3 regions of the Silvania sp. genome follow, and region 2 is predicted to be linked to each of the others. Evidence: predicted binding sites of a transcription regulator. Region 2 holds the regulator's gene; each other region holds the start of a gene.
The links. Region 2 encodes PhoB, which activates phosphate uptake and scavenging genes when phosphate is short. Its sites were predicted from a motif close to CTGTCATAAAACTGNCNNAT; they were not measured.
Positions count from the first base shown of each region.

Region 1: the regulator PhoB is predicted to act here: its motif matches at 8,007-8,026, upstream of kdgR (DNA-binding transcriptional regulator KdgR).
Region 3: the regulator PhoB is predicted to act here: its motif matches at 2,833-2,852, upstream of uvrB (excinuclease ABC subunit UvrB).

Region 1 is NZ_JBOGBT010000075.1:47,269-57,714, reverse strand. It holds gene ACRDD5_RS14540 (MlaD family protein) at 1-713, opposite strand, end outside; gene yebS (membrane integrity lipid transport subunit YebS) at 682-1,965, opposite strand; gene ACRDD5_RS14530 (GAF domain-containing protein) at 2,097-2,594, shown strand; gene proQ (RNA chaperone ProQ) at 2,692-3,378, shown strand; gene prc (carboxy terminal-processing peptidase) at 3,398-5,446, shown strand; gene htpX (protease HtpX) at 5,640-6,521, shown strand; gene ACRDD5_RS14510 (MFS transporter) at 6,567-7,940, opposite strand; gene kdgR (DNA-binding transcriptional regulator KdgR) at 8,118-8,909, shown strand; gene ACRDD5_RS14500 (YobH family protein) at 8,965-9,204, opposite strand; gene mgrB (PhoP/PhoQ regulator MgrB) at 9,365-9,508, shown strand; gene ACRDD5_RS14490 (YebO family protein) at 9,583-9,873, shown strand; gene ACRDD5_RS14485 (MBL fold metallo-hydrolase) at 9,892-10,446, shown strand, end outside.
Region 2 is NZ_JBOGBT010000044.1:54,946-65,391, forward strand. It holds gene acpH (ACP phosphodiesterase) at 1-308, shown strand, start outside; gene ACRDD5_RS09525 (peroxiredoxin C) at 436-1,038, shown strand; gene malZ (maltodextrin glucosidase) at 1,092-2,909, opposite strand; gene proY (proline-specific permease ProY) at 3,041-4,414, opposite strand; gene brnQ (branched-chain amino acid transporter carrier protein BrnQ) at 4,494-5,813, opposite strand; gene phoR (phosphate regulon sensor histidine kinase PhoR) at 6,222-7,517, opposite strand; gene phoB (phosphate response regulator transcription factor PhoB) at 7,539-8,228, opposite strand; gene sbcD (exonuclease subunit SbcD) at 8,423-9,628, shown strand; partial or broken gene ACRDD5_RS09560 (AAA family ATPase) at 9,625-10,446, shown strand, end outside.
Region 3 is NZ_JBOGBT010000036.1:43,858-54,303, reverse strand. It holds gene uvrB (excinuclease ABC subunit UvrB) at 565-2,580, opposite strand; gene ACRDD5_RS07365 (ABC transporter ATP-binding protein) at 3,322-4,047, shown strand; gene bioD (dethiobiotin synthase) at 4,007-4,711, opposite strand; gene bioC (malonyl-ACP O-methyltransferase BioC) at 4,704-5,459, opposite strand; gene bioF (8-amino-7-oxononanoate synthase) at 5,443-6,600, opposite strand; gene bioB (biotin synthase BioB) at 6,597-7,637, opposite strand; gene bioA (adenosylmethionine--8-amino-7-oxononanoate transaminase) at 7,707-9,014, shown strand; gene ACRDD5_RS07335 (kinase inhibitor) at 9,072-9,548, shown strand; gene hutH (histidine ammonia-lyase) at 9,586-10,446, opposite strand, start outside.

The sequences.
Region 1 (10,446 bases), on a different contig from region 2:
ACTTTCGCCCCGCTCAGGCTCAGATCGGCATCGACGCCGGAGACATTCCAGAAGCGGCTGCCTTTTTTCACCAGCGCGGTAAAGCGCCGTTCGATCAGCACGTCGATGATCACCCCCTGTTTATTGGGGGTGATGGCGTAGTCATAGACCCGCCCGACCGGGATCTTGCGGAAATAGACCAGCGAGCCGCTGTTCAACGAACCGAGATCCGAGGCGTGCAGATGGATCATCAGATCGCCATTGTTGAGCCGATAGCGCGGCTGGGTATCGAGCGCAGTAAAGTGATCTCGTGGCTCACCTTTGCCCGGCATCATGCCGATATAGTTCCCGCCCACCAGTGCGTCCAGCCCGGACACACCCGCCAGCGAGGCCTTGGGCGTCACCAGCCAGAACTGCGTCTCCTCCCGCAAGGCATCTTCCATATCGGATTTGATGCTGGCGCGGACGTTAATTTTATTCAGCTTCTTATCCAGCGAAATATCCTGGACGGTACCCACCTCAACCCCCTGAAAACGTACGGGCGTGCGGCCAGGTACGATGCCGTCAGCACTCTGGAAGTCGATAGTAATGGTATTGCCGCGATCCTCGTAGCTGGTCCAGATCAGCCAGCCGGCGATCATCAAAGCGATGACCGGCAGCAACCAGAATGGCGAAATACGACGTTTTGTTTTAATTCGCGCTTCAGTCGGCGAAGCGGGCGTTTCCTGACTCATGTGCATCCCAAAGTAAGCGGCTATCCAGCCATTCCACTGCAAGAATAGTCAATATCACCGCAGTACCGAAGTACAACGCGGCGGGTCCCATAGTAAAAGCGAGCAGCTGATCGCGGTTAATCAGCGACATCATCAACGCAATAACAAACAGATCCAGCATTGACCAGCGGCCAATCCAGGTGACAAAACGCAACAGCTGTATACGGGTTTTTAGCCCTTGTTCACATTTGAAGTGAATACTGATCAGCAGGGTAAACATCACCACCACTTTGGTAAAGGGAACCAGAATACTGGCGATAAACACCACCGCGGCGACCGCGATATTGCTGTCTGCCAGCGAGATGATCCCCGACATAATGGTATCTTCCTGACGCGCGCCGTTGACGTAAATCACCGAGATTGGCAGCAGGTTGGCCGGTAAGAGCAGCACCATCGAGGCGATCAGCGCCGCCCAGCATTTTTGCAGACTGTTGTTGCGTCGCAGCCGCAGGGGAATGTGGCAGCGAGGGCAGCGGCCACGCGCGTCGGGCAGCCCGGTGTAGTGGCAACCCAGACAGACCCGCAGCTGCTCATTGTAGCGGGTGGCGGGGCGCTGGGGATAGAAGCGTTCCCAAAGCTGCTCCACGTTTAAATGGATCAGGGTCAGAATACTTAAGACGACCAGCGCAATAAACGCAAACAGGCCGCCTCCTGGCTGGATAAAAGCGTAATCCTGGACTTTGATGGAGGCAACGACAATCCCCACCAGATAGATATCCAGCATCACCCACTCCTTGAGCTTCTCGAGCATCAGGAGCACCGGGCGTAAGTTCATCCCCAGAATGTTGCCAAACCACAGGTAGGCGATGGACGCCACCAGCACCACCGGCGCACCCACGGTACAAAACAGCACCATCGAGGCGGTAAGGGGATCGCCCTGACGGGTCATCTGCCAGACCCCCTGCAGCAGGTTGGCGTCAATATGCACGCCCAGCAGATATAACCGCAGCAGCGGTTCACTCCAGGCAAACGGCATCAGCAGCATCATGGTGACGGCCATCGCCGCCAGCCGGGTCAATGACCAGTCGCGTCCATCGCGGATTTTTGCGTTGCAGCGCGGACAAAAAGCACTTTGGTGTGATTTCATCTTTGGCAGCGTAAAAAGCGTATCGCATTGGGGGCAACGCTGATAATGTGCACGAGGAAGCGCATCGCCGACCGTATGAATCGTTATCTTTCTGACCGGCGTGATTTTGGGTGTTTTAAGAGCCATGAGTCGCGCATTGAATGAATAGTTACTAGTTATCTTAACTCATGAATTGATTCATCTTGAGCATGAACGTAAATAATGCGTATTTTAATAGGCTATGCTGTAACTCAGTAAGACAACCAAGTGATTGAATAATGAACAAAACAGAATTCTACGCGGACCTAAATCGCGACTTTCAGGCATTGATGGCAGGCGAAACCAGTTTTTTGGCTACGCTGGCCAACACCAGCGCGCTCCTCTTTGAGCGTCTGTCCGATGTCAACTGGGCCGGCTTTTACCTGCTGGAAGGCGAGACGTTAGTGCTGGGGCCTTTCCAGGGCAAACTGGCTTGCGTGCGTATTCCTGTCGGGCGTGGCGTGTGCGGTACCGCCGTGGCGCAAAACCTGGTGCAGCGTGTCGACGATGTCCACGCATTCGACGGGCATATTGCCTGCGACAGCGCCAGCAACGCGGAAATCGTTCTGCCGCTGGTGGTTAATAAGCAGATTATTGGTGTACTGGATATCGACAGCACTGTCTTCAGTCGCTTTACAGCCAACGATGAACAGGGCCTGCGCGAGCTGGTGGCGAATCTTGAAAACGTCCTCGCCGCGACCGATTATCAAAAATTCTTTGCGCGCGTCGCAGGATAATCAACGGATAACGTAGCATTTACGGATGGCGTCATTATAATGTCGCCTGTTCATGCCTGCGGCTTGTCGGCAACGTCCGTTGTAATCAGGAAATTTCATGGAAAATCAACCTAAGTTGAATAGCAGTAAAGAAGTCATCGCGTTCTTGGCCGAACGTTTTCCACAATGTTTTAGTGCCGAAGGCGAAGCTCGTCCCCTGAAAATTGGTATTTTTCAGGATCTGGTAGAACGTGTTGAAGGTGAGATGAGTCTCAGCAAAACCCAACTGCGTTCTGCTCTGCGTCTTTATACTTCAAGCTGGCGTTACCTTTACGGTATCAAAGCCGGTGCGACGCGTGTCGATCTCGACGGCAACCCGTGCGGTGTGCTGGATGAGCAGCACGTTGAACATGCTCGCAAGCAGCTTGAAGAAGCCAAAGCGCGTGTCCAGACCCAGCGTGCCGAACAGCAAGCGAAAAAACGCGAAGCTGCAGCGGCCAATGGTGAAGAAGACGCGCCTCGTCGCGAACGCAAACCGCGCCCAGCGCCGCGTCGCAAAGAGAATACCGAGCGTAAGCCACGTGCTGATCAACCAGCGGCTAAAGCCCCACGCGCACCTCGTGAAGAGCCGCGCCATACTCCGGTTTCTGACATTAACGCCCTCAGCGTCGGTCAGAATCTGAAAGTAAAAGCGGGCAACAATGCGATGGACGCCACCGTACTGGAAATCACCAAAGATGGCGTTCGTGTACAGCTGACTTCTGGTATGTCAATGATTGTACGCGCAGAACACTTGTTGTTCTGAAACGGAGGCCAGGCCCGGCATGAACACATTTTTTAAGCTCACCGCGCTGGCTGGCCTGTTTGCTATAACAGGCCACGCCTTCGCTGTGGACGAGATTACGCGTGTTGATCAGATTCCTGTTCTGAAGGAAGAGACACAGCACGCGACGGTCAGTGAGCGCGTTTCGTCGCGCTTCACCCGTTCGCACTACCGTCAGTTCGACCTCGACCAGGCTTTCTCGGCTAAAATTTTCGACCGCTATCTGAACCTGCTGGACTACAGTCACAACGTCCTGCTGGCCAGCGATGTCGAACAATTTACCAAAAGACAGTCTGTCGTCGGCGATGAATTACGCAGCGGCAAACTGGACCTGTTCTACGACCTGTACAACCTGTCGCAGAAACGCCGTTTTGAGCGCTATCAATACGCGCTCAAGGTGCTCGAGCGCCCGATGAACTTCACGGGTAACGACACCTTTAATCTTGACCGCAGTAAATCGCCGTGGCCGAAAGATGAAGCCGAGCTCAACACGCTGTGGGACAGCAAAGTTAAGTACGACGAGCTGAGCCTCAAACTCACCGGTAAAGATGAGAAAGAGATCCGCGAAACGCTGACCCGCCGCTACAAATTTGCCATTCGTCGCCTGGCGCAGACCAACAGTGAAGATGTGTTCTCGCTGGCGATGACGGCCTTCGCGCACGAAATCGATCCGCACACCAACTATCTGTCCCCGCGCAACACGGAACAGTTCAATACGGAGATGAGTCTTTCTCTGGAAGGGATTGGTGCCGTACTGCAGATGGATGACGACTACACCGTGATCAACTCTATGGTCGCCGGTGGCCCGGCAGCCAAAAGCAAGGCGATAAGCGTAGGCGATCGCATTGTGGGCGTGGGTCAGACCGGGCAGAACATGGTGGATGTGATCGGCTGGCGACTGGATGACGTGGTTGCTCTGATTAAAGGGCCGAAAGGCAGCAAAGTTCGCCTGGAAGTTCTGCCTGCCGGTAAAGGCACCAAAACCCGTATCGTTACCCTGACCCGTGAGCGCATCCGTCTGGAAGATCGCGCGGTGAAAATGTCGGTGAAAACCGTCGGTAAAGATAAAGTCGGCGTGCTGGATATTCCTGGCTTCTACGTTGGTCTGACGGACGACGTCAAAGTCCAGCTGCAGAAGCTGGAAAAACAGAACGTGAAGAGCGTGATCATCGATCTGCGCACGAACGGCGGCGGCGCACTGACCGAAGCGGTATCGCTTTCCGGTCTGTTTATTCCGTCCGGTCCGGTTGTGCAGGTGCGCGACAACAACGGTAAAGTGCGTGAAGATGCCGATACTGATGGCGTGGTGTACTACAAAGGTCCGCTGGTGGTGCTGGTCGATCGCTTCAGCGCCTCGGCATCGGAGATCTTTGCCGCTGCGATGCAGGATTACAGCCGCGCGCTGGTGGTCGGTGAACCTACCTTCGGTAAAGGCACGGTGCAGCAGTACCGCTCCCTGAACCGTATTTACGACCAGATGCTGCGTCCGGAATGGCCTGCGCTGGGCTCGGTACAATACACCATTCAGAAGTTCTATCGCGTGAATGGCGGCAGTACCCAGCGTAAAGGTGTGACCCCGGATATCATCATGCCGACCGGCAATGAAGAGACGGAAACCGGCGAGAAATTCGAAGATAACGCCCTGCCGTGGGACAGCATTAATGCTGCCACCTACGTCAAATCGGGTGATATCAGCCAGTTTGGTCCGGCATTGCTCAAACAGCACGATGAGCGTATCGCGAAGGATCCTGAGTTCCAGTACATCGCGAAGGACATTGCCCGTTTCAATGCCCTGAAAGCGAAGCGCAATATCGTCTCTCTGAATTACGCTCAGCGTCTGAAAGAGAATGACGAAGATGATGCTACGCGCCTGGCGCGCATCAACGACCGCTTCAAGCGCGAAGGCAAGCCAGAGCTGAAAAAGCTCGACGATCTGCCGAAGGATTATCAGGAACCCGATCCGTATCTCGATGAGACGGTCAAAATCGCCATTGACCTGGCGAAACTTGAAAAAGATCATCCTGCCAGCGACCCTGCACCGGCAAAATAGTCCTCCAACAGGCACAAGAAATTGTGCCTGTTTTTTTGTTAACCGCATCCTGCCGTCAGCCAGTGATCTGAAAGTGTAAAGTTGTGTCTTTCTGGTGACTTACACCCCGCCAAACCTTGAAAATACGCCGAATACCCATACGATGTGGGTAATCGTAATATGCGTTTTGTTAAACTGAGGTTAAAAGAAAATTATGATGCGAATCGGGCTTTTCCTGCTCACCAACCTTGCGGTCATGGTGGTTTTCGGGCTGGTGCTTAGCCTGACAGGAATTCAGTCAAGCAGCATTTCCGGCCTGTTAATTATGGCGTTGCTGTTTGGTTTCGGCGGTTCCTTTATCTCGCTGCTGATGTCCAAATGGATGGCGCTGAAATCCGTGGGTGGCGAGGTTATTGAGCAGCCGCGTAATGATATGGAACATTGGCTGATGACCACCGTGGCGAACCAGTCCCGCCAGGCGGGGATTGCGATGCCGCAGGTTGCTATCTATCACGCACCGGATATTAACGCGTTTGCGACCGGTGCACGCCGCGATGCCTCTCTGGTAGCGGTCAGTACCGGGCTGTTACAGAATATGAGTCGTGACGAAGCGGAAGCCGTTATTGCCCATGAAATCAGCCATATTGCTAACGGCGATATGGTCACCATGACTCTGATCCAGGGTGTTGTGAACACCTTCGTGATCTTTATCTCCCGTATTCTGGCGCAGATCGCGGCCGGATTTATGGGCGGCGACCGTGAAGAGGGCGAATCCAGCAACGGCAACCCGATGATCTACTTTGCCGTCTCCATGGTACTGGAACTGCTGTTTGGTATTCTGGCAAGCATCATCACCATGTGGTTCTCTCGTCACCGCGAGTTTCACGCGGATGCAGGTTCCGCAAAACTGGTGGGCCGCGAGAAGATGATTGCCGCCCTGCAGCGCCTGAAAACCAGCTACGAGCCGCAGGAGGCGTCCAGCATGATGGCGTTTTGCATTAACGGTAAATCGAAGTCGTTGAGCGAGCTGTTTATGTCTCACCCGCCGCTGGATAAGCGTATTGAAGCGCTGCGCAACGGGGAATACCTGAAGTAATCCGGCAGGTTAAAAAGGAAAAGCGCGTCGAATGACGCGCTTTTTTTATGCCTGTGTCTGTGGCTGCGTGACCCGTAGGCCGCTGATAATCGCGGCGACGGTCGCCAGCGCTCCGGCCGTATACAGCGCCACGTGGGTGCCGCCCTGGCCGAACAGGTTGAACATTAACGCCACCAGCGCCGCACCGGTACTTTGCCCCAGCAGTCGGGCGGTACCCAGCATGCCGCTGGCGCCACCGCTGCGATGGCGGGGGGCTGCGGTGATAATCGTATGGTTATTGGGGGACTGGAACAGGCCAAAACCGGCCCCGCAGAGCACCATCCGCCAGATGATATCCAGATCGTGAGGGGCGGCCGGCAGCAGGGCCAGCGCAAACAGACCGACGGCCATTACCCCCATTCCCAGCGTGCCTAACAATCCTGCATGCACCCGGCCAATCAAATAGCCCGCCAGCGGCGCCATCACCATAGTCGCCAGCGGCCAGGGCGTTAACAGCAGGCCGGTTTCCACTTCAGAGCGGCCAATCACGCTTTGCAGGAAAAAGGGCAGCGACACCATAGCCAGCATCTGCGCGCAAAAAGAACAGATCGAGGTGCCGATGGAGAGAGAAAAGAGCGGAATGCGCAGCAGATCCACCGGCAGCAGCGGCACCGGCAGCGCCAACTGGCGACGCACGAAAAAGAAGCCTACGATCAGCAAGGCCACGATTTCTGCGCCAATCAGCGTCAGCGACTGACCCTGAGCAAAGCCGCTCAGGGCGGTGATCAGCAGGCCAAAGGTGAGGGCATTCATCACCGCGCTTGGCAGATCGAACTTCGGCATATTGCTTTTGACCCCGTTAGCCGGCAGATAGCGCAGGGCGAACAGTAGGGCGATGATACCCAGCGGGACGTTGATCAAAAACAGCCACTGCCAGGAGGCAACGGAGAGGATCGCCGCTGCTATCGTCGGTCCCGCCGCAGATGACACGGCGACAATAAACGAGTTTATCCCCATCCCGCGTCCCAGCTGGCGTTGGGGATAGATAAGCCGAATCAATGCGGTATTAACGCTCATCAGCGCTGCGCCGCCAAAACCTTGAGCAATACGCGCCAGCGTCAGCAGGTGCAGCGTGTCCGAAAGGGCGCAAAACAGGGATGTCAGCGTAAACACCACCAGCCCGCACTGGTATACCCGGCGATAGCCAAACATATCGCCGAGAAAAGAGAACGACAGCAGCGAGATAACAATCGCTATCTGGTAGGCGTTAACAACCCAGATAGAGCTGGCAGGGGAGGCGTTGAGATCGCTGGCGATGGTCGGCAGGGCGACGTTGGCGATCGCGCCATCCAGTACGGCCATCGAAATACCGATAATAATCGTAAAAATTGCGCCATACCGCTGGGGCAACGGCAGTCCATCTGAAGGGGTTATCGTCATGGGAATTAATTAGCATTATGGTGATTATTATGAGGATAGTGAGTTTAGCACCGTTATTTTGGTTATATGTCGCAGATTTGTAACCAGGTGAGCCAGGATCGTTTGCAGCAAGGCGGCGACGAATTTATAATAAAAACCGGTTCTGAATTTTATAAAACACTTGGGTTGAGGTGATGAATGGCAATCGCAGATTTGGATAAACAACCAGATTCTGTTTCTTCTGTGTTGAAGGTGTTTGGCATCCTGCAGGCGCTTGGAGAAGAGCGCGAAATTGGTATTACCGAGCTGTCACAGCGTGTGATGATGTCGAAAAGCACTGTTTATCGCTTTTTGCAGACCATGAAGTCACTGGGCTATGTCGCACAGGAAGGTGAGTCAGAAAAATACTCGCTGACCCTGAAACTGTTCGAGCTGGGCGCACGCGCGCTGCAGAATGTCGATCTTATTCGTAGCGCGGATATTCAGATGCGTGAACTCTCTCGCCTGACGAAAGAGACCGTTCACCTGGGCGCGCTGGATGAAGACAGCATAGTCTACATCCATAAAATCGACTCCATGTACAACCTGCGTATGTACTCCCGCATTGGTCGTCGTAACCCGCTGTACAGTACCGCTATCGGTAAAGTATTGCTGGCGTGGCGCGACCGTGAAGAGGTGAAGCAAATCCTCGAAGGCGTTGAGTATAAGCGCAGCACTGACCGGACCATCACCAGCACGGAAGAGCTGCTGCAGGTTCTGGATCAGGTGCGTACGCAAGGTTACGGCGAAGATAACCAGGAGCAGGAAGAAGGCTTACGCTGCATTGGCGTACCGGTATTCGACCGCTTTGGAGTAGTGATCGCCGGTCTGAGCATCTCCTTCCCGACGCTGCGCTTCTCTGAAGAGCATCTGCATGAGTATGTGGCAATGCTGCATACGGCGGCACGGAAGATTTCTGAACAGATGGGTTATAACGACTATCCGTTCTGATTGAGACCAGCAATGAAAAACGCCGCCTTGATGGCGGCGTTTTTTATGCATCCGGTTAACCGTTATCGACCACCATCTCGCTCTTACGCAGCAGCGGGCAGCGGGAGAGTCCGATAATTCCGCTGTCGGAATGAATGTACTGCGCCGTGCTAATCCCCCTCGCGGTGAGATACTGGCACTGGATCCCCAGTCCGGCGGCATTCTCTTTGCTGCCAATCAGCACCCCGTAGCCTGCAAGCAGCAAACCAGTCCAGACGAGTGCTATAACAATCAGTGTGCGAATAAAAAAGCGCATTATGGCCTCATAGTTTTTATATGACTGCCGCTTAGCGTAATCGATACAGTCACTTAAACAAGTGTATGATTCCGAAAGCAACGTGTTCGCATTACGGTTAGCCGTGGTTTAAGTTGCCCATGATAACCTGGAAACATGAGGTTAGAGGACGGAGAGTGGAGTGAAAAAAATACGCTGGATTATCCTGGCTGTGGTGTTGATTGCCTGCGTGGTGCTCTGGACACAGACCCTTAACGTGATGTGCGACCAGGATGTACAGTTTTTTAGCGGTATCTGTTCTGTTAATAAGTTTATCCCCTGGTAAGCGTCATTTTTCGCGCAAATGATTTCCTTCCTGAATGCGAGTGGTAAGATGAGCGCTTTTATTGAGGGGGTGAAATGGGTGAGTTACTGAATGCCGGGATGTTGAGTGTGGCATCACTGGTTGTTTCGTTTGTCTTGCTGCTGGCAGGTCTGGTCGCGTGGTTTTTTGTTAACCGTGCCAGTTCCCGTACCAACGAGCAGATTGAACTACTGGAAACGCTGGTGGAGTTGCAAAAGCGTCAGAACGCGCTGCTGCGTCGCCTGTGCGATGCCAACGAACCGGAAGTAAAAGAGGCGCCGAAAGTGGCAGAAGAAGCGGCAAGCAATCAAGACGATGATTTTATTCGTCTGGTGGCTGAGCGCTAAGCAGACCGGGAGGAGAACATGGCCTGGAGAAATCCCTGGTATAATTCCTCCCTTGCACACCATACTCCGCAGGGTTTTCGCAATGCCGATGCCCCTGCTCATCAACCTGGCGATGTCGAACGCTGGCGTAAAGCGCGTAAAGCCGCCGGGTTGCCCAAACCGCCTTCTCAAGGCTACGATCATTTTATCAGCCAGTGGTGGCAACCGGTTACGCTGAACAGCGAAGCGGAAGACGGTGTCTGGTGGCTGGGACACGCCAGTCTGCTACTGCGCCTTGCTGGTCGCTATATTCTGACGGATCCCGTTTTTTCCCATCGCGCATCCCCTTTACCCTTTGCCGGGCCGCAGCGAAAAACCCCTTCCGTGATGTCGGTGGCCGCACTTCCCCCGCTGGATGCGCTGGTGATTTCCCATAATCATTACGATCATCTGGATAACGCCACGGTGCGCCAGCTGATAAAGCGCTTCCCGCAGCTCACCTTTTTTGTACCGCTAGGGCTCGGCGACTGGTGCCGTCGTCGTGGCGCAAAGCATGTTGTTGAGCTGGACTGGTGGCAAAGCTACGTTTTTGAA
Region 2 (10,446 bases):
TGTCGCCGGAGATGCCGCTGCCGGCGTTTGTGCGCTACGCCCACGCCCAGGTGGCGATGATCCTGCCCGACTCCCCGCCGCGTTTTGTCAATCTGAATGACTACCTGTGGTCCGAGCGCTGGTTGGAACGCTACAGCGAGATGGATTTCATTCAGCGAGTGCTGAACGGAATGGCCAGCCGCCGCCCGCGCCTCGATGCCCTGCGCGACTCCTGGCAGGATCTGGACGCTCACTACGACGCATTAGAGGCCCGCTTCTGGCAGTTTTACCCGCGCATGATGGCGCAGGCGAAAAACAAACAACTTTAATCAAAGTGTGATCGATAGGTAAAAACTGACTTAACGATTGTCAGCACCTCTTTGTCACCTGCCCCATTACTCTCTATACTGGCCCGCGTTGCGTTCCAAATAACCTTAGTCATTACAGGAGAATCTTATGGTTCTGGTAACTCGTCCGGCTCCGGATTTTACAGCTGCAGCAGTTCTGGGCAACGGTGAAATCGTTGATAACTTCAACTTCAAGCAGCACACCAATGGTAAACCGACCGTTCTGTTCTTCTGGCCGATGGACTTTACCTTCGTTTGCCCGTCTGAGCTGATCGCGTTCGACAAGCGTTACGAAGAATTCCAGAAGCGTGGCGTAGAAGTGGTTGGCGTCTCCTTCGACTCTGAGTTTGTACACAACGCATGGCGTAACACCCCTGTCGACAACGGCGGCATCGGTGCGGTGAAATACGCAATGGTTGCGGACATCAAACGTGAAATCCAGCAGGCTTACGGTATCGAACATCCGGACGCTGGCGTGGCACTGCGCGGCTCCTTCCTGATCGACGCGAACGGTATCGTGCGTCACCAGGTCGTGAACGATCTGCCGCTGGGTCGTAACATCGACGAAATGCTGCGTATGGTTGACGCGCTGCAGTTCCACGAAGAGCACGGTGAAGTGTGCCCGGCTCAGTGGGAAAAAGGGAAAGAAGGTATGGCTGCTTCTCCAGCAGGCGTAGCGAAATACCTGACCGAGAACGTCACCAGCCTGTAATCGGCATCGTTGACGAGAAAGGCCCGCTGATGCGGGCCTTTTTTATTGCGCGTTCAGCTGCCGTACCAGATCGAGGCAGAAATCGCCGGTAATGAGAGCACGCCCTCCTGCACCACGCCTTTCCCCTCTTTCAACGTCCACTGTTTAACGTTAAGCAGCGGCGAATCATCCAGCACCACTTCGCAGGCATCACCCCGGTTAATGGCAATCAGCACCCGCTGCTGATTATAGACGCGCATAAACACCACCACGTTGTCGTGGGCGTACAGCACCTGGCACCCGCCGTAGCGCAGCGCCTTGCTCTGCTTACGCAACTTTATTAGCCGCTGATAAAGCGACAGCAGCCCCTGATCCTGCTTCTCGGTATCCCACGGGAAGGTCTTGCGGCAGAACGGATCGTTATTGCCATCCAGCCCCACCTCATCACCGTAATAGATGCACGGCACGCCAGGCCAGCTGAACAGCCAGACGATCGCCAGCGGCAGTCGCGCCACATCTTTACCCAGCAGCGATTTAAAGCGCGCGGTGTCATGGCTGTCGAGCTGATTAAACATGCGCAGTTGCTGCTGATGCGAGAGGCTGGCGCGGTAGTTATCCATCCACTTCATGCAGGTTTCAGCGTCGATATGCTGCGGATCGTAGGAAATATCGGTATTGGCGAGGAAGCCCCACAGCGGGAAGGTAAAGCCGCGATAGTTCATCGCCGAATCTTCCGCATCGGCCTGCAGCCACTGGCGGGCATCACCAAAGTGCTCGCCAAAGACGAAGGCCTCTGAATTGGCCTGCTTTGCCGAACGGGTGATCCCGGCCACATGCTGGAGGTTATTGCGCGCCCCGCCCGCCTCGCCGAGCATGTGCACCACATCCAGCCGCCAGCCGTCCATGTTCCACGGCGCTTTCAGCCAGTGGCGCACAATGCTGTCCTCACCGCCGTAAATCTCATCCACCAGCGTCGGTGACTGGTAATCCAGCTTCGGCAAGCTGGCGTAGCCCAGCCAGTCGAGGGCGCGACCCTCGTCGTTAAAACTGTACCAGTCCCGCTGGGGTGATTCCGGGTTGTGGCAGGCGCCGCCTGTCGCACGATTGTGGCGGTCAAACCAGGCGTGCGAATCGCCGCTGTGGTTAAACACCCCATCCAGAATCAAGCGCATCCCTTCCTTGCGGGTATTTTCCCGCAGGCGCAGCAGCGCCACGTCACCGCCAAACTGCTCGTCCACGCGACGATAATCTTCGGTGTCGTATTTATGCACGCTGGGGGCGGCAAAAACCGGGTTGAGATAGAGCGCCGTGACGCCGAGTTGTTTCAGGTACGGCAGCTTTTCGCTGATACCGTCGAGATCGCCGCCGTAAAACGTCGACCCGCCCGCCTGGGCCGTCACCGGATCATCCCATTCGCGGAAGATCACCTCATGACCAGCAGCGTGGTGATGATAGGTCCGATCCTGCTGCGGATTGCGCCGCTGGCTGCGGGCAAAGCGGTCCGGGAAGATCTGATAGAACACCTGATCGGCCACCCACAGCGGGCCGTTGTCAGGATAATCGACGGCAAACTGCTCCAGCCGCGCGGGCGGAAAACGGCTAAACCCCTGCGGGGTGAACCACAGCTGGCGGTTGTGCCACAGCATCTTAAAGCTGTAGCGGCGGCGCGGCTGGCCCTGCGTCACATCAATCGTCGCACGCCAGGCGGTTACGCCTGGCTGCGGCTGCGTGCGCTGCTTATGCATCGGCAGCGAGGTCTCTTCATTATCGACTTCAGCGCGCAGCGTCACCCGCTCAGGCAGGCTTTCACCCGTCAGCCACAGCGTAATGACCAGCTTATCGTTGTTTTGCTTAATAAATGGGGCAACCGGTAGGTGCCAGGCATTCAACATCTTGTATCCCCTTTCCCAGAAATGAGGTCACCTTGCCACAGGGTAGTTGATGTTCACTCCTCACGGAGAGGTTTATTGAGGGAGGAGGAAGGGGGAGGAGAAAAATGCCCGGCGTTTGCCGGGCATCCTGATTACTGAACTTCTGCTAACTGACGCTCGCGGCGGCGTTTAAACACCCAGCCCACCAGCAGCAGCGCAATCCACGCAAAGCCCACGTACAGCGAAATGCGGGTTTCCGGGTGATAGCCAATCAGGCCAATAATGAAGACCAAAAAGATCAGGCCGACGACGGTGGTTGCCACGCCGCCCGGCACTTTAAACTTCAGCGCTTTCACCTCGTCTGGCGACAGACGACGGCGGAAGCCAATCTGCGACATCAAAATCATGATCCACACCCAGACGGTGGCGAAGGTCGCCAGCGAGGCGATCACCAGGAAGACGTTCTCCGGCATGATGTAGTTGAGGTACACCGACAGCAGCAGCGCCACGGTCATCACCATCACCGTCACCCACGGCGTACCACGGGTGGACGTTTTAGCGAACACTTTCGGCGCACTGCCCTGCTCCGCCATGCCATGCAGCATACGCCCGACGCCAAAGACGTCGGCGTTAATCGCGGAAAGCGAAGCGGTCAGCACCACAAAGTTGAGGATGCTGGCGGCAAAGGTGATCCCCAGATGCTGGAAGGTGAGCACAAACGGGCTGCCGTTGGTGCCTACCTGATTCCACGGATAGATGGACATGATCACAAACAGCGTGCCCACGTAGAAGATCAGAATACGCATCGGCACCGAGTTGATGGCGCGCGGAATGGATTTCTGCGGGTCTTTCGCTTCACCGGCGGTAATGCCGATGATTTCGATCCCACCGTAGGCAAACATCACCATCTGCAGCGACATCACCATCCCGATCCAGCCGTTGCTGAAGAAGCCGCCGTTGCTCCAGAGATTGTGGATGCCGGTCGGTTCCCCGCCGTTGCCAATCCCCCAGATGATGATCCCGATACCGGCGGCAATCATGATGATAATGGTGGCGACTTTGAAGAAGGAGAACCAGAACTCCAGCTCGCCAAACACCTTCACGCTCATCAGGTTAATAGCGCAGATGATCAGCACTACCGACAGTACCCAAATCCAGTGCGGCACCGTCGGGAACCAGACCCCCATGTAAATGCCGAAGGCCGTCACGTCGGCAATCGCCACGATCAGGATCTCAAAGCAGTAAGTCCAGCCGGTGATGTAGCCCGCCAGCGGGCCAAGGTTTTCTTGTGCATAGCGCGAGAAGGAGCTGGCCGACGGGTTATGAACCGACATCTCCCCCAACGCACGCATGATGATGTAGGCTGCGACGCCGCCAATAAGGTAGGCCAGCAGAACGCTGGGACCGGCCATTTTAATGGCATCTGCCGAGCCATAAAAAAGACCGGTACCGATTGCAGAACCCAGCGCCATAAAGCGGATGTGGCGAGCGCTCAATCCACGCTTGAGTGTGTTAGTGCTTTCCATTTGTGTCATGCCATTTCAGACTAAAAAAAACAAAAAACCACGGGGCATTACGCCCCGTGGTTAAACATTCAGCCGTTGATTAATGCGCGTTAGAAGTAACCTGACGCCCTGCAGCACGATCCCAGATAATTGCCAGTACCAGTGCAACAACGGTAGGCATCAACCACGCCAGCCCCTGTTCGGACAGCGGCAGACGCTGTGTCCAGGCGGGCAGCATAGCGCTGATAGCCGATGCCTTAATGCCGTCAAGGATACCAAAAAGCAGACTGATAAACATCGCCGGCGCGATAATTCGCGAGGAATTATTCCACCAGCCGCGGGTAAAGCTCAGCACGACCAACACGATACACGGCGGATAGATGGTGGTCAGAACCGGAATCGACACCTGAATCAGATGGCTCAGCCCCAGGTTCGACACCGCCATGGAGAAGCCGCCCAGGATAAATACCAGCGTGCGATAAGACAGCGGAACATACTGCGCAAAGAACTCAGCACAGGCGCAGGTCAGACCCACCGCCGTCACCAGACAGGCCAGGAAGATCAGGATGGCCAGCATCATGCTGCCCGCACCGCCAAAGGTATGCTGAACGTAGGCATGCAGAATAGCCGCACCGTTAGCGCCCTGGTCAACCAGCACGCTGCTGTCGGAACCCAGACGGAACAGCGCCAGATAGAGCAGCGCCAGACCGGCACCCGCCATCAGACCCGCCCAGACGGTATAGCGCGTCAGCAGACGAGCTTCGGTTACACCGCGGGAACGCGCCGCATTCACAATCACGATACCGAACGCCATCGCGCCCAGCGTATCCATGGTCAGGTAGCCATTCACAAAACCGTTAGAGAAGGCGGCGTTTTGATAGGCTTCGGTTGCGCTGCTCAGCGGGCCGGCAGGCCAGATGATGGCTGCTACGGCCAGCACCACCAGTGCCAGAATTTTCAGCGGCGCGAGGAAGTTGCCCACGGTATCCAGCAGTTTGCCCGGATAGAGCGACACCAGAATCACGATAGCGAAGTAGACCAGGCTGTAGATAAACAGCGGCAGCGGGCCTTCACCGGTCAGCGGAGCAATCCCCACTTCAAAGGAGACGGTGGCGGTACGCGGGGTCGCGAACAGCGGCCCAATCGCCAGATAGCAGACCACGGCCAGCATCACCCCGGCCACTTTGCCGATCGGCGCGCTCAGGCTGTCGACGCCGCCGCCGACTTTCGCCAGCGCCACCACGGTCAGCACCGGCAGACCCACGGCGGTGATCAGAAAGCCAAGTGCCGCAGTCCAGACGTGTTCACCTGCCTGCAAGCCAACCATCGGCGGGAAGATGATGTTGCCTGCGCCAACGAACAGCGCAAATGTCATAAAGCCCAGCGCGATGATGTCGCGCGATTTCAGTTGATGGGTCATAGAACCTTACTGCCTGTGGTGTTGTGTTGAAAACGTTGAATTTTTCGCTATCCCTTGCGGAACAAAACAGCGGAAAAAATGTGCAATCTCAGCGGGAAATGCTCCCCTACCGGCGTGGTCAGGAATATTTTTTCGATTTACCACGCAAATACAGTCTGTCCGACGATATCAGGGGGGCAATTTAAACGCTTATAACGTTTAAAGGCAATATGGGATCGCAAAACCAGAATAATATGCCACCCTGAAACTTCAGGATGGCATAATCCGCCATGTATAAGAAAAACTCATGGCTAATCATGCGAACAAAAAAGCAACAGGCGGATAAAATTTATCCGCGCTTCGCCTGGCTGGAAAGTAAACAGGCCAGCTTACGCTGGCCTGTGGCAACCTCCGATGACACGCGGGCTATCAGGGGGTTTTATTGGCAATTAAACGTTCCGGGAGCACAAAGCTGAAACGCGTGCTCTTACCCGGCGTACTGGTGATATCGAGGCGGCTGTCATGATGATTGATGGCATGCTTCACAATTGCCAGCCCCAGGCCGCTGCCCCCGGTCTGGCGTGAGCGCGCCTTATCCACCCGGTAAAACCGTTCGGTAAGGCGAGGAATATGCTCCGGGCCGATACCCGGGCCGTTATCCTCGACGCTGAACTCCGCCCCTGTCGGGACACGCTGCCAGCGCACGGTGATGTGGGTCCCGGGCGGGGTGTGATTCACGGCGTTATAGACCAGGTTCGAGATAGCGCTGCGCAGCTCATCGGTACTGCCGCGCACGTTGAGGGTGCTGTCCACCTCGAAGGTCAGCTGATGCTGCTGCTGACTCAACGTTTGCGCCTCACGCTCCAGCATCCGCAGCATCATCGGCACATCGATGGTTTCATTCAGCGCCAGCGTAGGTGACCCTTCAATACGGGAAAGGGTCAGTAACTGGCGCACCAGCCCTTCCATCCTCTGGGTTTGCTCACGCATGGTATGCAGCGCTTTTTCCCGCGGTGCCCCTTCCAGCGTCTGCTCCTGCATCATCTCCAGATAGCCCTGCAGCACGGTGAGCGGGGTGCGTAGCTCATGGCTGACGTTAGCAAAGAAGTTGCGGCGCGCCCCTTCCAGCTGGTGCATCTGGGTGACATCGCGCGCCACCATCAGCCACTGCTGGTCGCTGTAGGGCATCACGCGGATCTCCAGATGACGGCCGTTATTCAGCACTAAATTATGCGGGCGGGTAAAGTCGCGTTTTTTCAGATACTGGGTGAACTCGGGGTAACGCAGCAGGTTGAGAATGTTCTGTCCATTATCATCCGGCCAGCGCAGGCCAAGCAGCTGCTGCGCCAGCCCGTTACACCAGAACATCGTCCCTTCTTCGGTGGTGAGGACCACCGCATCCGGCAGCGATTCGGCCCCGCTGCGAAAGCGTTTGATCAGGCTCCCCAGCTCGCGTCGGCGCTTTTTATTACGCATCTGCATCTGGTGCAAACCATACAACAAGGGTTCCCAGCTTCCGCTCCCCGGCGGAGGGGTCATACTTCTGTCAACCCACAGCCACCAGGAGAGACGGAGTAAATTCCAGAAATGCCAGACCAGCAGCCCGGTCACTGCGGCCAGCAGGAACCAGGACCAATAACCGAAAATGGCCCCGAGGATCAGGGCCGGAATACAGCATAACAGCAGCTCAAAACACAACCTTTTCCATGACAGACGTTCCAGCACGCGTCACACTCCTGTCATTGTTCAGAAACGGGTTGAGAAGCGATAACCCGTGCCGCGGACGGTCTGTACCATACGATCGTGACCGCTGGTTTCCAGGGCTTTGCGCAAACGGCGGATATGCACATCCACCGTGCGGTCTTCCACATACACGTTGGTTCCCCAGACGTTATTCAGCAGTTGCTCGCGGCTATAAACGCGTTCAGGGTGAGTCATAAAGAAGTGCAACAGCTTAAATTCTGTCGGCCCCATATCAAGCGGGTTTTCACCGGTCATCACCCGATGGGATGTCGGGTCGAGGCTCAACCCCTGCATCTCAATCACCTCTTCCACCGCCATCGGTGAAATTCGGCGCATGACGGCTTTGATGCGCGCCACCAGCTCTTTCGGGGAAAAAGGTTTGGTGATGTAATCATCCGCGCCGGTCTCCAGACCGCGAACGCGATCTTCCTCTTCACCGCGCGCCGTTAACATCACAACCGGGATATCACGGGTTAATGCTTCACGTTTCATATGCTTGATGAACTGCAGGCCAGAACCGCCGGGCAACATCCAGTCAAGCAGGATCAGATCGGGCCAGGGTTCGTTGAGCTGATTCACCGCGCTGTCGTAATCTTCGGCTTCTACGGGTTGAAAGCCATTTTGTTCGAGCACGAAGCAGACCATTTCACGAATAGGTGCTTCATCTTCTACGACCAGAATACGTCTCGCCATACTTTGCCCTGTCTTATTGAGGTTACACGTTTGTAATACGGCGTCATTATGCGTCAGATTTATGACAGATTTATGAAAAAGATGACCGTAGAGTACGGCAAGCCGTTGTTTTATGACAGGCCAAAACACTGCGGTTATCTTCCTCGCCATGAAAGCTTATAATCCGCTTCATCTTATTTTGCCACGGAACTGTTATGCGCATACTTCACACCTCGGACTGGCATCTGGGACAAAATTTCTACAGCAAAAGCCGCGCCGCCGAACATGAAGCGTTCCTCAACTGGCTGCTTGAGACAGCGCAGTCGCAGCAGGTGGATGCCATCCTGGTGGCTGGGGATATTTTCGATACCGGATCGCCACCGAGCTATGCGCGCGAGCTATATAACCGTTTCGTGGTCAACCTCCAACAAACCGGCTGCCATCTGGTGATTGTGGCCGGCAATCATGATTCCGTGGCTACGCTCAATGAATCCCGCGAAATCCTGGCCTTTCTCAACACCACCGTGGTCGCCAGCGCCGGACACGCGCCGCAGCTGCTGAACAAACGCGACGGCACCCCGGGCGCCGTGCTGTGCCCCATCCCCTTTTTACGCCCACGCGATGTGGTGCAAAGCCAGGCGGGACTCTCCGGACAAGAGAAACAGCAGCATCTGCTGCAGGCCATCACCAACTATTATGCCCAACAGTATACTGACGCCTGCGAATTGCGCGGTGACGCGCCGCTGCCCATTATCGCCACCGGGCATCTCACTACCGTCGGTGCCAGTAAAAGTGACGCGGTGCGTGACATCTATATTGGCACGCTGGATGCTTTCCCGGCGCAGAACTTCCCCCCTGCCGACTACATCGCACTGGGGCACATCCATCGCGCCCAGATGATTGGCGGCTGCGAGCACATCCGTTACTGCGGCTCACCGATCTCGCTCAGCTTCGACGAAACGGGCAAGCATAAGAGCGTACATCTGGTGAGTTTTGACGCAGGAAAGCTGATCAGCGTCGAGACGCTGCCGGTTCCGGTCACTCAGCCGCTGGCGGTGCTGAAAGGCGATCTCACCGCCATCACCGCCCAGCTGGAGCAGTGGCGCGATCGTGAACAAAGTCCACCGGTGTGGCTGGACATTGAGATCACTACCGACGGCTATCTACATGATGTGCAGAGGAAAATCCAGACCATCACTGAGGACCTGCCTGTCGACGTCCTGTTGGTGCGCCGCAGCCGTGAACAGCGCGAGAAAATCCTGCTGAGCGCACAGCGCGAAACGCTCAGCGAACTCAACGTCGAAGAGGTATTCGAGCGAAGGCTGGCACAGGAGGAGATCGACGACGGACGACGCACCCGCCTCAACGAGCTATTTACCCATGCGCTGCACGCGCTCAATGATGAGGACGAACGCGCATGAAAATCCTGAGCCTGCGGCTAAAAAATCTCAACTCCCTGAAGGGCGAATGGAAAATCGACTTTACCGCTGAGCCCTTTGCCAGCAACGGCCTGTTCGCCATTACCGGCGCGACCGGCGCGGGGAAAACCACCCTTCTCGATGCCATCTGTCTGGCGCTGTACCATGAGACGCCGCGCCTGCAAAAAGTATCGCAAACGCAAAACGATCTGATGACCCGTGACACGGCCGAATGCCTGGCAGAAGTCGAATTTGAGGTTAAAGGCATCGCCTATCGCGCCTTCTGGAGCCAGAACCGGGCCCGCAATCAGCCGGACGGCAACTTACAGGCCCCGCGCGTAGAGCTGGCACGCTGCGAAGACGGTAAAATTCTGGCCGATAAAGTGACCGATAAGCTCGAACAGACCGCCGCCCTGACCGGACTGGACTACGGCCGTTTTACCCGTTCCATGCTGCTCTCCCAGGGCCAGTTTGCCGCCTTCCTCAATGCCAAAGCCAGCGACCGCGCCGAGCTGCTGGAAGAGCTAACCGGGACCGAAATCTACGGTCAGATTTCCGCGATGGTATTTGAAAAACACAAAGCGGCGCGTAGCGAACTGGAGATGCGCCAGGCACAGGCGGCTGGGGTGGTATTGCTCAGTGAAGAGCAGCAACAGCAGCTTCAGCAAGGTTTGCAGGTACTTACTGACGAAGAAAAAATCCTGCTGGCGCAGCAGGAACGCCAACAGAAAGATTATCAGTGGCTTACGCGTCACGACGAGCTCGCGCGCGAGCAGCAGCGGGCAATGACTGCCCAGCAGCAGGCCCAGCAGGCGCTGACA
Region 3 (10,446 bases), on a different contig from region 2:
AGTACCCGCGAGAAATTAATAAGAATGGCTTGGTTGCCAGAACAACATCCCTGCTTACGCCATACGGCGTAAATCACTATCCGGGGTCAAAAGCGAGCGCATTCCATTTATCAGCAAGCATGACGTAGTATTTATAGGCCCCTATATAATTTCGAATAAGAGCCTGATAAAACGAGTATAAAAATGTCACAAAGGCGGAAGGAAATAAAAATATGTAACATAAATTTACAACAACATATTTTACGTCGTTGCTGTTACGTTTTTACCCATAAGATATTCCTTATATTATTGTGTGTAACCCTTACAGAGACAGGCGGGAGGGGATATTTATTTTCTTGCGCGGAAGAAAGATTACAGCATAAAAAACACTTCAAATTATTTAGTCCGAATTTGGACACTGGATGTAATTGATAATTGTATTTTAATAACAAATGAAAAATACCCAATCAATTTAAAAAAAGAATATTAGAACGTAATAAAAATTATTCTGCGTTTGCCTACACATACGCCCTTGTAAAAAAAAGCCCCCTATACCGTGGGTAAAGGGGGCTTCGTAAGCAGAATTTACGATGCCGCAATAAACAGATCGCGCAGCTGATGCAGCTGGTCGCGGATCTGCGCCGCCTCCTCGAACTCCAGATTCTGGGCATGCTGCATCATCTGTCCTTCCAGTTCGTGGATTTTCTGCTGCAGCGCTTTTGGCGTCAGCACAATGGTATCGGCCTCAACCGGTGAGCGTGATTTGCCGCGACCTTTCGCCTTGGTTTTGGCGATGTTCTGCCCCAGCGCCAGGATATCCACCACCTTCTTGTTCAGACCCTGCGGTGTGATGCCGTGCTCTTCGTTGTACTGCTGTTGCTTCTCACGACGCCGCTCGGTCTCACCGATCGCTTTGGCCATTGAGGCAGTAATTCTGTCGCCGTAGAGAATCGCTTTGCCGTTGATGTTTCGCGCGGCACGCCCAATGGTCTGAATAAGCGAACGCTCAGAGCGCAGGAAGCCCTCTTTATCGGCATCCAGAATCGCCACCAGCGAGACTTCCGGCATATCCAGCCCTTCACGCAGCAGGTTGATGCCCACCAGCACGTCGAACTCGCCAAGGCGCAAATCGCGGATGATCTCCATGCGCTCGACGGTATCGATATCCGAGTGCAGGTAACGCACCCGCTCACCGTGCTCTTCGAGGTACTCGGTCAGGTCTTCAGCCATGCGTTTGGTGAGAGTGGTAACCAGCACACGCTCGTTGATCGCCGCCCGAATGCGGATCTCCGAGAGCAGGTCGTCCACCTGCGTCGCCACCGGGCGCACCTCAATAATCGGATCCAGCAGACCGGTCGGACGCACTACCTGGTCCACCACGTCGTCGCCCGATTTCTCCAGCTCGTAGTTGCCCGGCGTCGCCGACACATAGATGGTTTGCGGCACCAGCGCCTCAAACTCTTCAAACTTCATCGGTCGGTTATCCAGCGCGGACGGCAGGCGGAAGCCGTACTCCACCAGCGTCTCTTTGCGCGCGCGGTCGCCACGGTACATGCCGCCGATTTGCGGCACGGTGACGTGCGATTCGTCGATCACCAGCAGGCCGTCGGCCGGAAGGTAGTCAAACAGCGTCGGAGGTGCCTCGCCGGGACCGCGGCCCGAGAGATAGCGGGAGTAGTTTTCGATACCCGAGCAGTAGCCCAGCTCGTTCATCATCTCGAGATCAAACTGGGTGCGCTGACTGAGGCGCTGCTCTTCCAGCAGCTTGTTATTTTCCAGCAGATTCTTACGTCGATCCGCCAGTTCGACCTTGATATCTTCCATCGCCTGCACGATGCGCTCGCGCGGAGTGACGTAGTGCGTTTTCGGGTAGATGGTGTAGCGCTGAATGGTCGACTCGATATGACCCGTCAGCGGATCGAACAGCGACAGCCGCTCCACCTCTTCGTCAAACAGTTCGATGCGCAGCGCGACGTCATCGGATTCGGCCGGGAAGACGTCGATCACTTCGCCGCGCACGCGGAACGTCCCGCGCTGGAACGCCTGATCGTTGCGGGTGTACTGCAGCTCGGCCAGCCGACGCACGATGGCGCGCTGATCGATAATCATCCCCTGAGTCAGGTGCAGCATCATCTTCAGGTAGAGGTCAGGATCGCCCAGCCCGTAGATAGCTGAAACGGAGGCTACCACCACCACGTCGCGACGTTCCAGCAGCGCTTTGGTCGCCGACAGACGCATCTGCTCGATATGCTCGTTCACCGAGGCGTCTTTTTCGATAAAGGTATCGGAGCTGGGAACGTAGGCTTCCGGCTGATAGTAGTCGTAGTAGGAGACAAAGTACTCCACCGCGTTATCCGGGAAAAACTCTTTCATCTCGCCGTAGAGCTGCGCCGCCAGCGTTTTATTAGGTGCCAGCACCATGGTCGGCCGTTGCAAATCGGCGATAACGTTGGCGACGGTAAAGGTTTTACCCGAACCGGTCACCCCCAGCAGTGTCTGGTGTGCGAGTCCATCCTCCAGCCCTTCTTTCAGGCGGCGAATCGCTTCAGGCTGATCGCCGGAAGGACGGAAAGCGGAATTCAGTTTGAACGGTTTACTCATGAACGACGACCTGATGATGGTTTATACGGCAGGTGAGTAATTTTACTCTCGATGGCTATTTTTGCCAGTAATTTATACTGGATGAAATTACAGTATCATACACCCATATTACTGCGGCTTACGGCATGAAACGCGCAAAGCTGCGCAAAATTTCGGCGGTGACCAGATAAAATTCCACAGCGGTACGGTTATCCCCAGAACTTTTCCATTTTTAACATTTGTCAAGCCGTTCCGCTTCACTTTTGCCGGTCCACTTGACAGTTTGATGACAGTGATTGATTTTATTTAACGCATTGATATTTAATAAGTATTTTCAAAAGACGCGTTTCGCAGCAATTCAGGCGCAGGCCGCGTCTTCTCTCGCTTACCTTGTGTTTTCTAACTCTAATGCACATGGTTATCCACAGGAATAGTGGATAACTGCTTCCAGCCCATGCCACTCGTGACTCGGCTAATTCCCGGTTTTTCCGCACAGCGCGACGGTAAAAAATATTTATTAGCTATTTTTGGCATTTGACCGCTGTAATGAGGATAACAAAGTGATGCGATCTTAGTCACATTTTCCTGTTGAGAGAGCTGCACCAAACCCGCCCGTCTGGCACTGACACAGTGCATTATTCTGTTAACCCTCCCCCTGACTTTCAGGTGTATTCCGAAAAAACAGCCTTTAACTGCCACTTTCAGGACGGTGGCAAGGGTCTTGCAACACAGGATGTCTGTTACCCGAAAAGGAGCAACACCATGCTGAGCCTGCGCGCTATTAACCAGTATTACGGAAATCAACACACGCTGTGGAATGTTGACCTCGACCTTCCTCCCGGCGTCTGCACCGGCATCGTCGGTCTGCCCGGAATGGGGAAAACCACGCTGATGAACTGCATCGCGGGCCTGCTGCCTATTGCCAGCGGCACCATGGTCTGGCACGAAGCCGGGGCATCGCCCTTCCCTCTGCTGTCCGGCGGCTCAGAGGCGCGCACAGGCCCGGGAATTGGCTATGTTTCACAGGATCGGCGGATCTTTTCTCAACTCACCGTAGAGGAGAATCTGCACATCGCGAGGCGGGCAAAAGGCGAGACGAGTGGGTCGATGAACAGCGATATTTTTGAGTTCTTTCCTGAGCTTTACCCGCTGCGCCAGCGGCGCGCGTCGGGCATCAGCGATGACCTGCAGTATCAGCTGGCGCTGGCTAACGCGCTGGTCACCCGCCCGCGCCTGCTGATTCTGGACGAGCCCAGCCGCGGCCCCGACCCGCTGTTGACCGCCAGGCTGGCAATGCTGCTGGCCAGGCTTACCCGCGAGCTGGGGCTGTCGGTGCTACTGGCCGAGCAGCAGCTGGGGTTGATTCGCCGGGTGGCGGAGCGCTTTTGCCTGCTCTGGCGCGGGCGTAGCGTGGCCCAGGGCCATGTAAGCGAGCTTAACGATCCGCTTATTGAACACTGGATGGGGACGGCGTCACCAGCGGGTTAAGCGTGAGGTAGCGCCCCACCGCCGTGGTATCGGCATCGTCGCCCAGCCACGGAATTTCACCCAGCAGCGGTGCCGCCAGCACGCGTCTGAGCGTCGCCATGTATTCTGCGTGGCGTTTGCCAGGCGCCACCACGACATTCGCCACCCAGCCCACCAGCGGCAGCCCCGCCTGGCGGATCGCCTGCGCGGTCAGCATTGCATGATTGATACAGCCCAGCTTCACCCCCACCACCAGGATCACCGGCAGGTGCTCGGCAATCGCCCAGTCGGCGAAGGTCAGCTCCTCTGACAGCGGCGTAAACCAGCCGCCCGCGCCCTCTACCAGCACCCAGTCAGCACGGCTTTCCAGCGCCCGCAGCCCTGCGGAAAGGGTGCTAAACGCAATCGGGCGCTGCTCGTCGGCGCTGATGATATGCGGCGAGGTCGGCTCGGCGAAGGTGTAGGGATTCACCGCCTGATAGCTCAGCGCCACGCTGCTGTTGCGCAGGAGCGCCAGCGCGTCGCTGTTGCGTAGCCCCTCGGGCGTCATTTCACTGCCCGAGGCCACCGGCTTGTAGCCCGCGGTTTTCAGACCCAGAGCATTTGCTGCCTGCAGCAGTGCGCTGCTGGCGACGGTTTTACCGACCTCGGTGTCGGTGCCGGTCACAAAATAACGTTCAGTCACGTTCAATTATCCCATGAAAGAGTTGGTAAGAGAGCGGGAATTGCCCCGCCTGCTGCGGCCAGGCCAGCGCCAGCTGCTGTAGCTGGCCGCGCGTTAACGGCTTATCGCCCCGCCCGCCATGCAGATGGGTGGCGCCAATGCCTTTCAACGAACGCATCGCGCTCAGCGCATCGTCGAACAGCAGGGTCACGGTCTGAATAACACAGCGGTAGCGCCAGCCGGACAAGGCATCGGTCACCTGCTGCCCGGTCAGAAAACGGTTCACATGCGGCTGGGTATCGACTGCTCGCCAGGCCTGATTCAGCTCCGGCAGCGAGCCGCTCAGCAGCGTGGTAAATGCGACCTTACCGCCCGGCTGCGCTACCCGGTACAGCTCCGCCAGCGCCTGCGGCAGGCTGGCGCACCACTGCACCGCCAGATGACTCCAGACCAGGTCGAACTGGCTGTCGGCCAGCGGAATGGCTTCGATATCCGCCAGCAGGTAATCATCCGCCACCTGGTGATTGCGCGCCTGATCCAGCATCTGGGCAGAGATATCCATCGCCACCACATGGCTCCCGGCGTTACGCCACGCGAGGCTGTTGCCACCCGGCCCGCAGCCCGCATCCAGCACGCGGGCAAAATCATCCTCAGCCAACAGCGACCGCAGTCCTTCGGCGCTTTGCCGCTGCAGCCCGTCGTGGCGAGAATAGCTTTGCGCCGCCCGGCCAAATGCGGCGGCAATGGCCTGTTTATTCACTTGCGGCATGCAGCGCCTCCAGTAACGCGGTGATATCGGCCGGTTGATGCGCCGCAGTCAGGGTCAGGCGCAGGCGGGCGGTGCCCATCGGAACGGTTGGCGGACGAATGGCGGTCACCCAGATCCCCTGCTGTCTGAGGGTATTCGCCATCTGCAGAGCGCGATCGTTTTCACCGACGATCAGCGGCTGAATGGCGCTCTGCGAGGCGGTGATTTGCAGCGGCAGTCCGCTGACGCCCGCGCGGAACTGGCCGATGAGGGAGGCCAGCCGCTGACGCCGGTCGTCGCCGTCATCGCTGCGAATCACGTTAAACGCCGCCAGCAAGGCCACTGCCTGGGCAGGCGGCATGCTGGTGCTGTAGATCAGATGGCGGGCAAACTGCAGCAGGTAGTCAGCAACCGACGCGCTGCACAGCACCGCAGCCCCGCTGACGCCCACCCCTTTGCCAAAAGTCACCACCAGCATCTCGGGTTTTACCCCCAGGCTGGCGGCGGTGCCGCGCCCCTCTGGCCCGGTGACGCCGATCCCGTGAGCATCGTCCACCAGCAGCCAGCTGGCGTTACGCTGCGCCGCCGTATGAAGTTCCCCCAGCGGGGCGCTGTCGCCGTCCATGCTGAAAATCCCTTCGGTGACCACCAGCTGCTGTCCTTCGCAGGGTTTATCCAGCAGTGCGGCAAGCTGGGCGGCATCGTTATGGGCAAAGCGCCTGAGCTGAGCCGGGCTATGACTGGCGGCTTCCAGCAGCGAAGCATGGCTTAAGCGGTCAGCGACGATGCGATCGTCTTTGCCGGTCAGCGCGGCAATCAGGGCCTGGTTGGCGGCAAAGCCGGAGATAAACAGCAGCGCGCGATCATAGCCGAGCCAGCCCGCCAGATGGTCTTCCAGCGCCTGATGGGCGGTGGTGTAGCCGCTGACGTGGCCGGAGCCGCCGCTGCCCACGCCATACTGCTCCGCGCCCTGCTGCCAGGCGCGGACAACGTCGGGATGCTGGCTTAAGCCCAGATAGTCATTGCTGGAGAAATTCGCGTAACGCTGCTGCCCACGGGTCAGAAAGCGCCCGGCACCGTTCGCCACCGTGGTGCGCACGCGCAGGGCATCTGCCGCCCGGCGCGCGTCGAGGGCGGCATCAATGCGTTGCTGCCAGGTCATACCGTCGCCGCGTTGTAGAACTGGTCGGTATCGGCGTTAAAAAGCTGCTGTTCGAGCTGGTGCTGCTGCTCGTTATCACCGGTCTGCACCGCCGTCTGCTGCGGGTTAAGCCCCAGCTTGCGGAACAGCTGGACGTCTTTGTCCTCTTCCGGGTTCGGGGTGGTCAGCAGTTTGCAGCCATAGAAAATAGAGTTGGCCCCGGCCATAAAGCACATCGCCTGAGTCTGCTCGTTCATCTGCTCACGCCCGGCGGAGAGGCGCACGAAAGAGGTCGGCATCATCACGCGTGCCACCGCAATGGTGCGGATAAAATCAAAGGCGTCGACGTCGTCGTTGTCCGCCAGCGGAGTGCCCTTCACCTTCACCAGCATGTTGATCGGCACACTCTCCGGTGGGGTGGGCAAGTTTGCCAGCTGCAGCAGCAGGCCCGCGCGATCGGTGACCGTTTCGCCTAAGCCCACAATCCCACCCGAGCATACTTTGATGCCCGCATCGCGCACTTTACCCAGCGTATCCAGACGCTCCTGATAGGTACGGGTGGTGATAATGTTGCCGTAGAATTCCGGCGAGGTGTCGAGGTTGTGGTTGTAGTAGTCCAGACCCGCCGAGGCCAGGCGCTGGGCCTGATCGTCGTCCAGCGTGCCGAGGGTCATACAGGCTTCGAGGCCCATAGCTTTAACGCCCTGCACCATCTGCTCAAGATACGGCATGTCGCGCTCGTGCGGGTTTTTCCACGCCGCACCCATGCAGAAACGGGTCGATCCGGCATTTTTCGCCTGGCGGGCCGAGTCGAGCACCTGCTCCACTTCCATCAGACGCTCGGATTCGAGGCCGGTTTTGTAGCGCGCGCTCTGCGGGCAATATTTGCAGTCTTCCGGGCAGGCCCCGGTCTTGATTGACAGCAAGGTGCTGACCTGGACGTGCTGCGGATCGAAGTGCTGACGGTGCACCTGCTGGGCTTCAAACAGCAGTTCCAGCAGAGGTTTTTCGAATAATGCAGTGACTTGCGACATTGACCAGCGTGTCTGGTGAGCCATGGGGCGTCTCCAAAAGGGTTTAGTTCAGGATGGGTTCGGTTTATACTCGTAAACCTAAATGTTTTCAAAATGGTTTACAAGTCGATTATGACAACGGACGATCTCGCTTTCGATCAGCGCCACATCTGGCACCCTTACACCTCCATGAGCCAGCCCCTGCCCGTTTATCCGGTCACCGGGGCGCAGGGCTGCGAGCTGACGTTGGCCAGCGGCGAACAGCTGGTGGACGGTATGTCCTCGTGGTGGGCGACCATTCACGGCTACAACCATCCGCGGCTCAACGCAGCGATGAAAGCGCAGATTGACCGCATGTCGCACGTGATGTTTGGCGGGATCACCCATCCTCCTGCGGTGGATCTCTGCCGTCGTCTGGTGGCCATGACCCCCGAGGCGCTGGAGTGCGTATTCCTTGCCGATTCCGGCTCGGTGGCGGTAGAAGTGGCGATGAAAATGGCGCTGCAGTACTGGCACGCCAAGGGTGAGAGCCGCCAGCGTTTTCTCACCTTCCGCAACGGCTACCACGGCGACACCTTTGGCGCGATGTCGGTGTGCGATCCCGACAACTCAATGCACAGCCTGTGGAAGGGCTACCTGCCGGAAAACCTGTTTGCCCCGACCCCGCTGAGCCGCTTCGACGGCGCGTGGGATGAAACGGATATGGTCGGCTTCGCCCGCCTGATGGCCGCCCATCGTCACGAGATTGCGGCAGTGATCCTCGAACCCATCGTGCAGGGTGCGGGCGGCATGCGAATGTACCATCCTGAGTGGCTCAAGCGCATCCGTAAGATGTGCGACCGGGAAGGGATCCTGTTGATTGCCGACGAGATTGCCACCGGCTTTGGCCGTACCGGCAAGCTGTTCGCCTGCGAGCATGCGGGCATCACCCCGGACATTCTGTGCCTCGGTAAAGCCCTGACCGGCGGCACCATGACGCTGTCCGCGACCCTCACCACCCGCCGGGTAGCAGAGACCATCAGCAACGGCGAGGCGGGCTGCTTTATGCACGGCCCAACGTTTATGGGCAACCCGCTGGCCTGTGCGGTGGCCAGCGAAAGCCTGGCCATCCTCGAAAGCGGCGAGTGGCAGACTCAGGTTGCCGCCATCGAAGCCCAGCTGACGCAGGATCTGGCGGCAGCGCGTGAATCTGAGTATGTCGCGGACGTGCGGGTGCTGGGAGCCATCGGGGTGGTTGAAACCCGTCATCCGGTGAATATGGCCGCGCTGCAGCGCTTCTTTGTGGCACGCGGCGTATGGGTGCGTCCGTTTGGTAAGCTGATCTATCTGATGCCGCCGTATCTGATAAGCCCCGAGCAGCTCAGCAAGCTGACCGCCGCGGTTGTAAACGCGGTGAATCATCCTGAACACTTTGTGATTTAAGCCCGCGTCTTCCGTTATGGAGTACACTTTTTGCAGGACTTATTACGGAGAAACAGTATGCGACTCTTCAGTCAGGATCTGCGCGACGGGGATAAACTCCCGGCGCGCCACGTGTTCAACGGCATGGGGTACGAGGGGGATAACATCTCTCCGCATCTGGCGTGGGACGAGGTGCCCTCCGGCACCAAAAGCTTTGTTGTGACCTGCTACGACCCGGACGCGCCTACCGGCTCCGGCTGGTGGCACTGGATTGTCGCCAACCTGCCCGCCGATACCCGCGTGCTGCCGCAGGGCTCGGGTTCATCGCTGGTCGAACTGCCGGATGGCGCGGTACAAACCCGAACCGATTTTGGCAAAGCGGGCTATGGCGGCGCGGCACCACCGAAAGGCGATACCCACCGTTATATCTTCACAGTGCACGCGCTGGACGTTGACAGAATTGAGGTCGATGAAGGGGCGAGCGGCGCGATGGTGGGTTTTAACGTCCATTTCCACACCCTGGGCAGCGCGTCGATAACCGCGTTGTACAGCTAGAAACAGACCCGGCAAGCCGCGCTCGCCGGGTATTTTTTTACAGGAAGGCCGGTAACAATCCCACCAGGCTGCCCTGATCCAGCAAGCCGATTGCCGCATCGATATCCGGGGCAAAGAAGCGGTCATCATCATAATGCGCCACCTGTTCGCGCAGCGTATGACGCGCCTGCTCCAGCAGCGGGCTTGAGGTCAGACCGTCGCGCAGATCCGCGCCCTGACACGCCGCCAGCCACTCGACCGCCAGCACGCCACGGGTATTGCCCGCCATCTCCCACAGGCGACGGCCCGCCGCGGGTGCCATCGAGACATGGTCTTCCTGGTTCGCCGATGTTGGCAGGCTGTCGACGCTGTGCGGATGCGACAGGGCTTTATTCTCGCTTGCCAGCGCGGCTGCGGTCACCTGGGCAATCATAAAGCCGGAGTTCACCCCGCCGTTGCGCACCAGGAACGGCGGCAGCTGCGACATGTGTTTATCCATCATCAACGCAATGCGCCGTTCGGACAGAGCACCGATTTCAGCAATCGCCAGCGCCAGATTATCCGCCGCCATCGCCACCGGCTCAGCATGGAAGTTGCCCCCGGAAACCACTTCATTTTCTGCCGCAAACACCAGCGGGTTATCAGAAACCGCATTGGATTCCACCAGCAGCACGTCTGCTGCCTGGCGCAGCTGCGTCAGGCAGGCCCCCATCACCTGCGGCTGACAGCGCAGGGAGTACGGATCCTGCACTTTGTCGCAGTTGTGATGTGATTCAGCAATGGCGCTGGTTTCGGTCAGGACATGGCGGTACAGCGCCGCGGCGTCGATCTGCCCGCGCTGCCCGCGCACTTCATGAATACGGGCATCGAACGGACGACGGGAGCCAAGCACCGCTTCGGTCGTGAGCGCCCCGCAGAC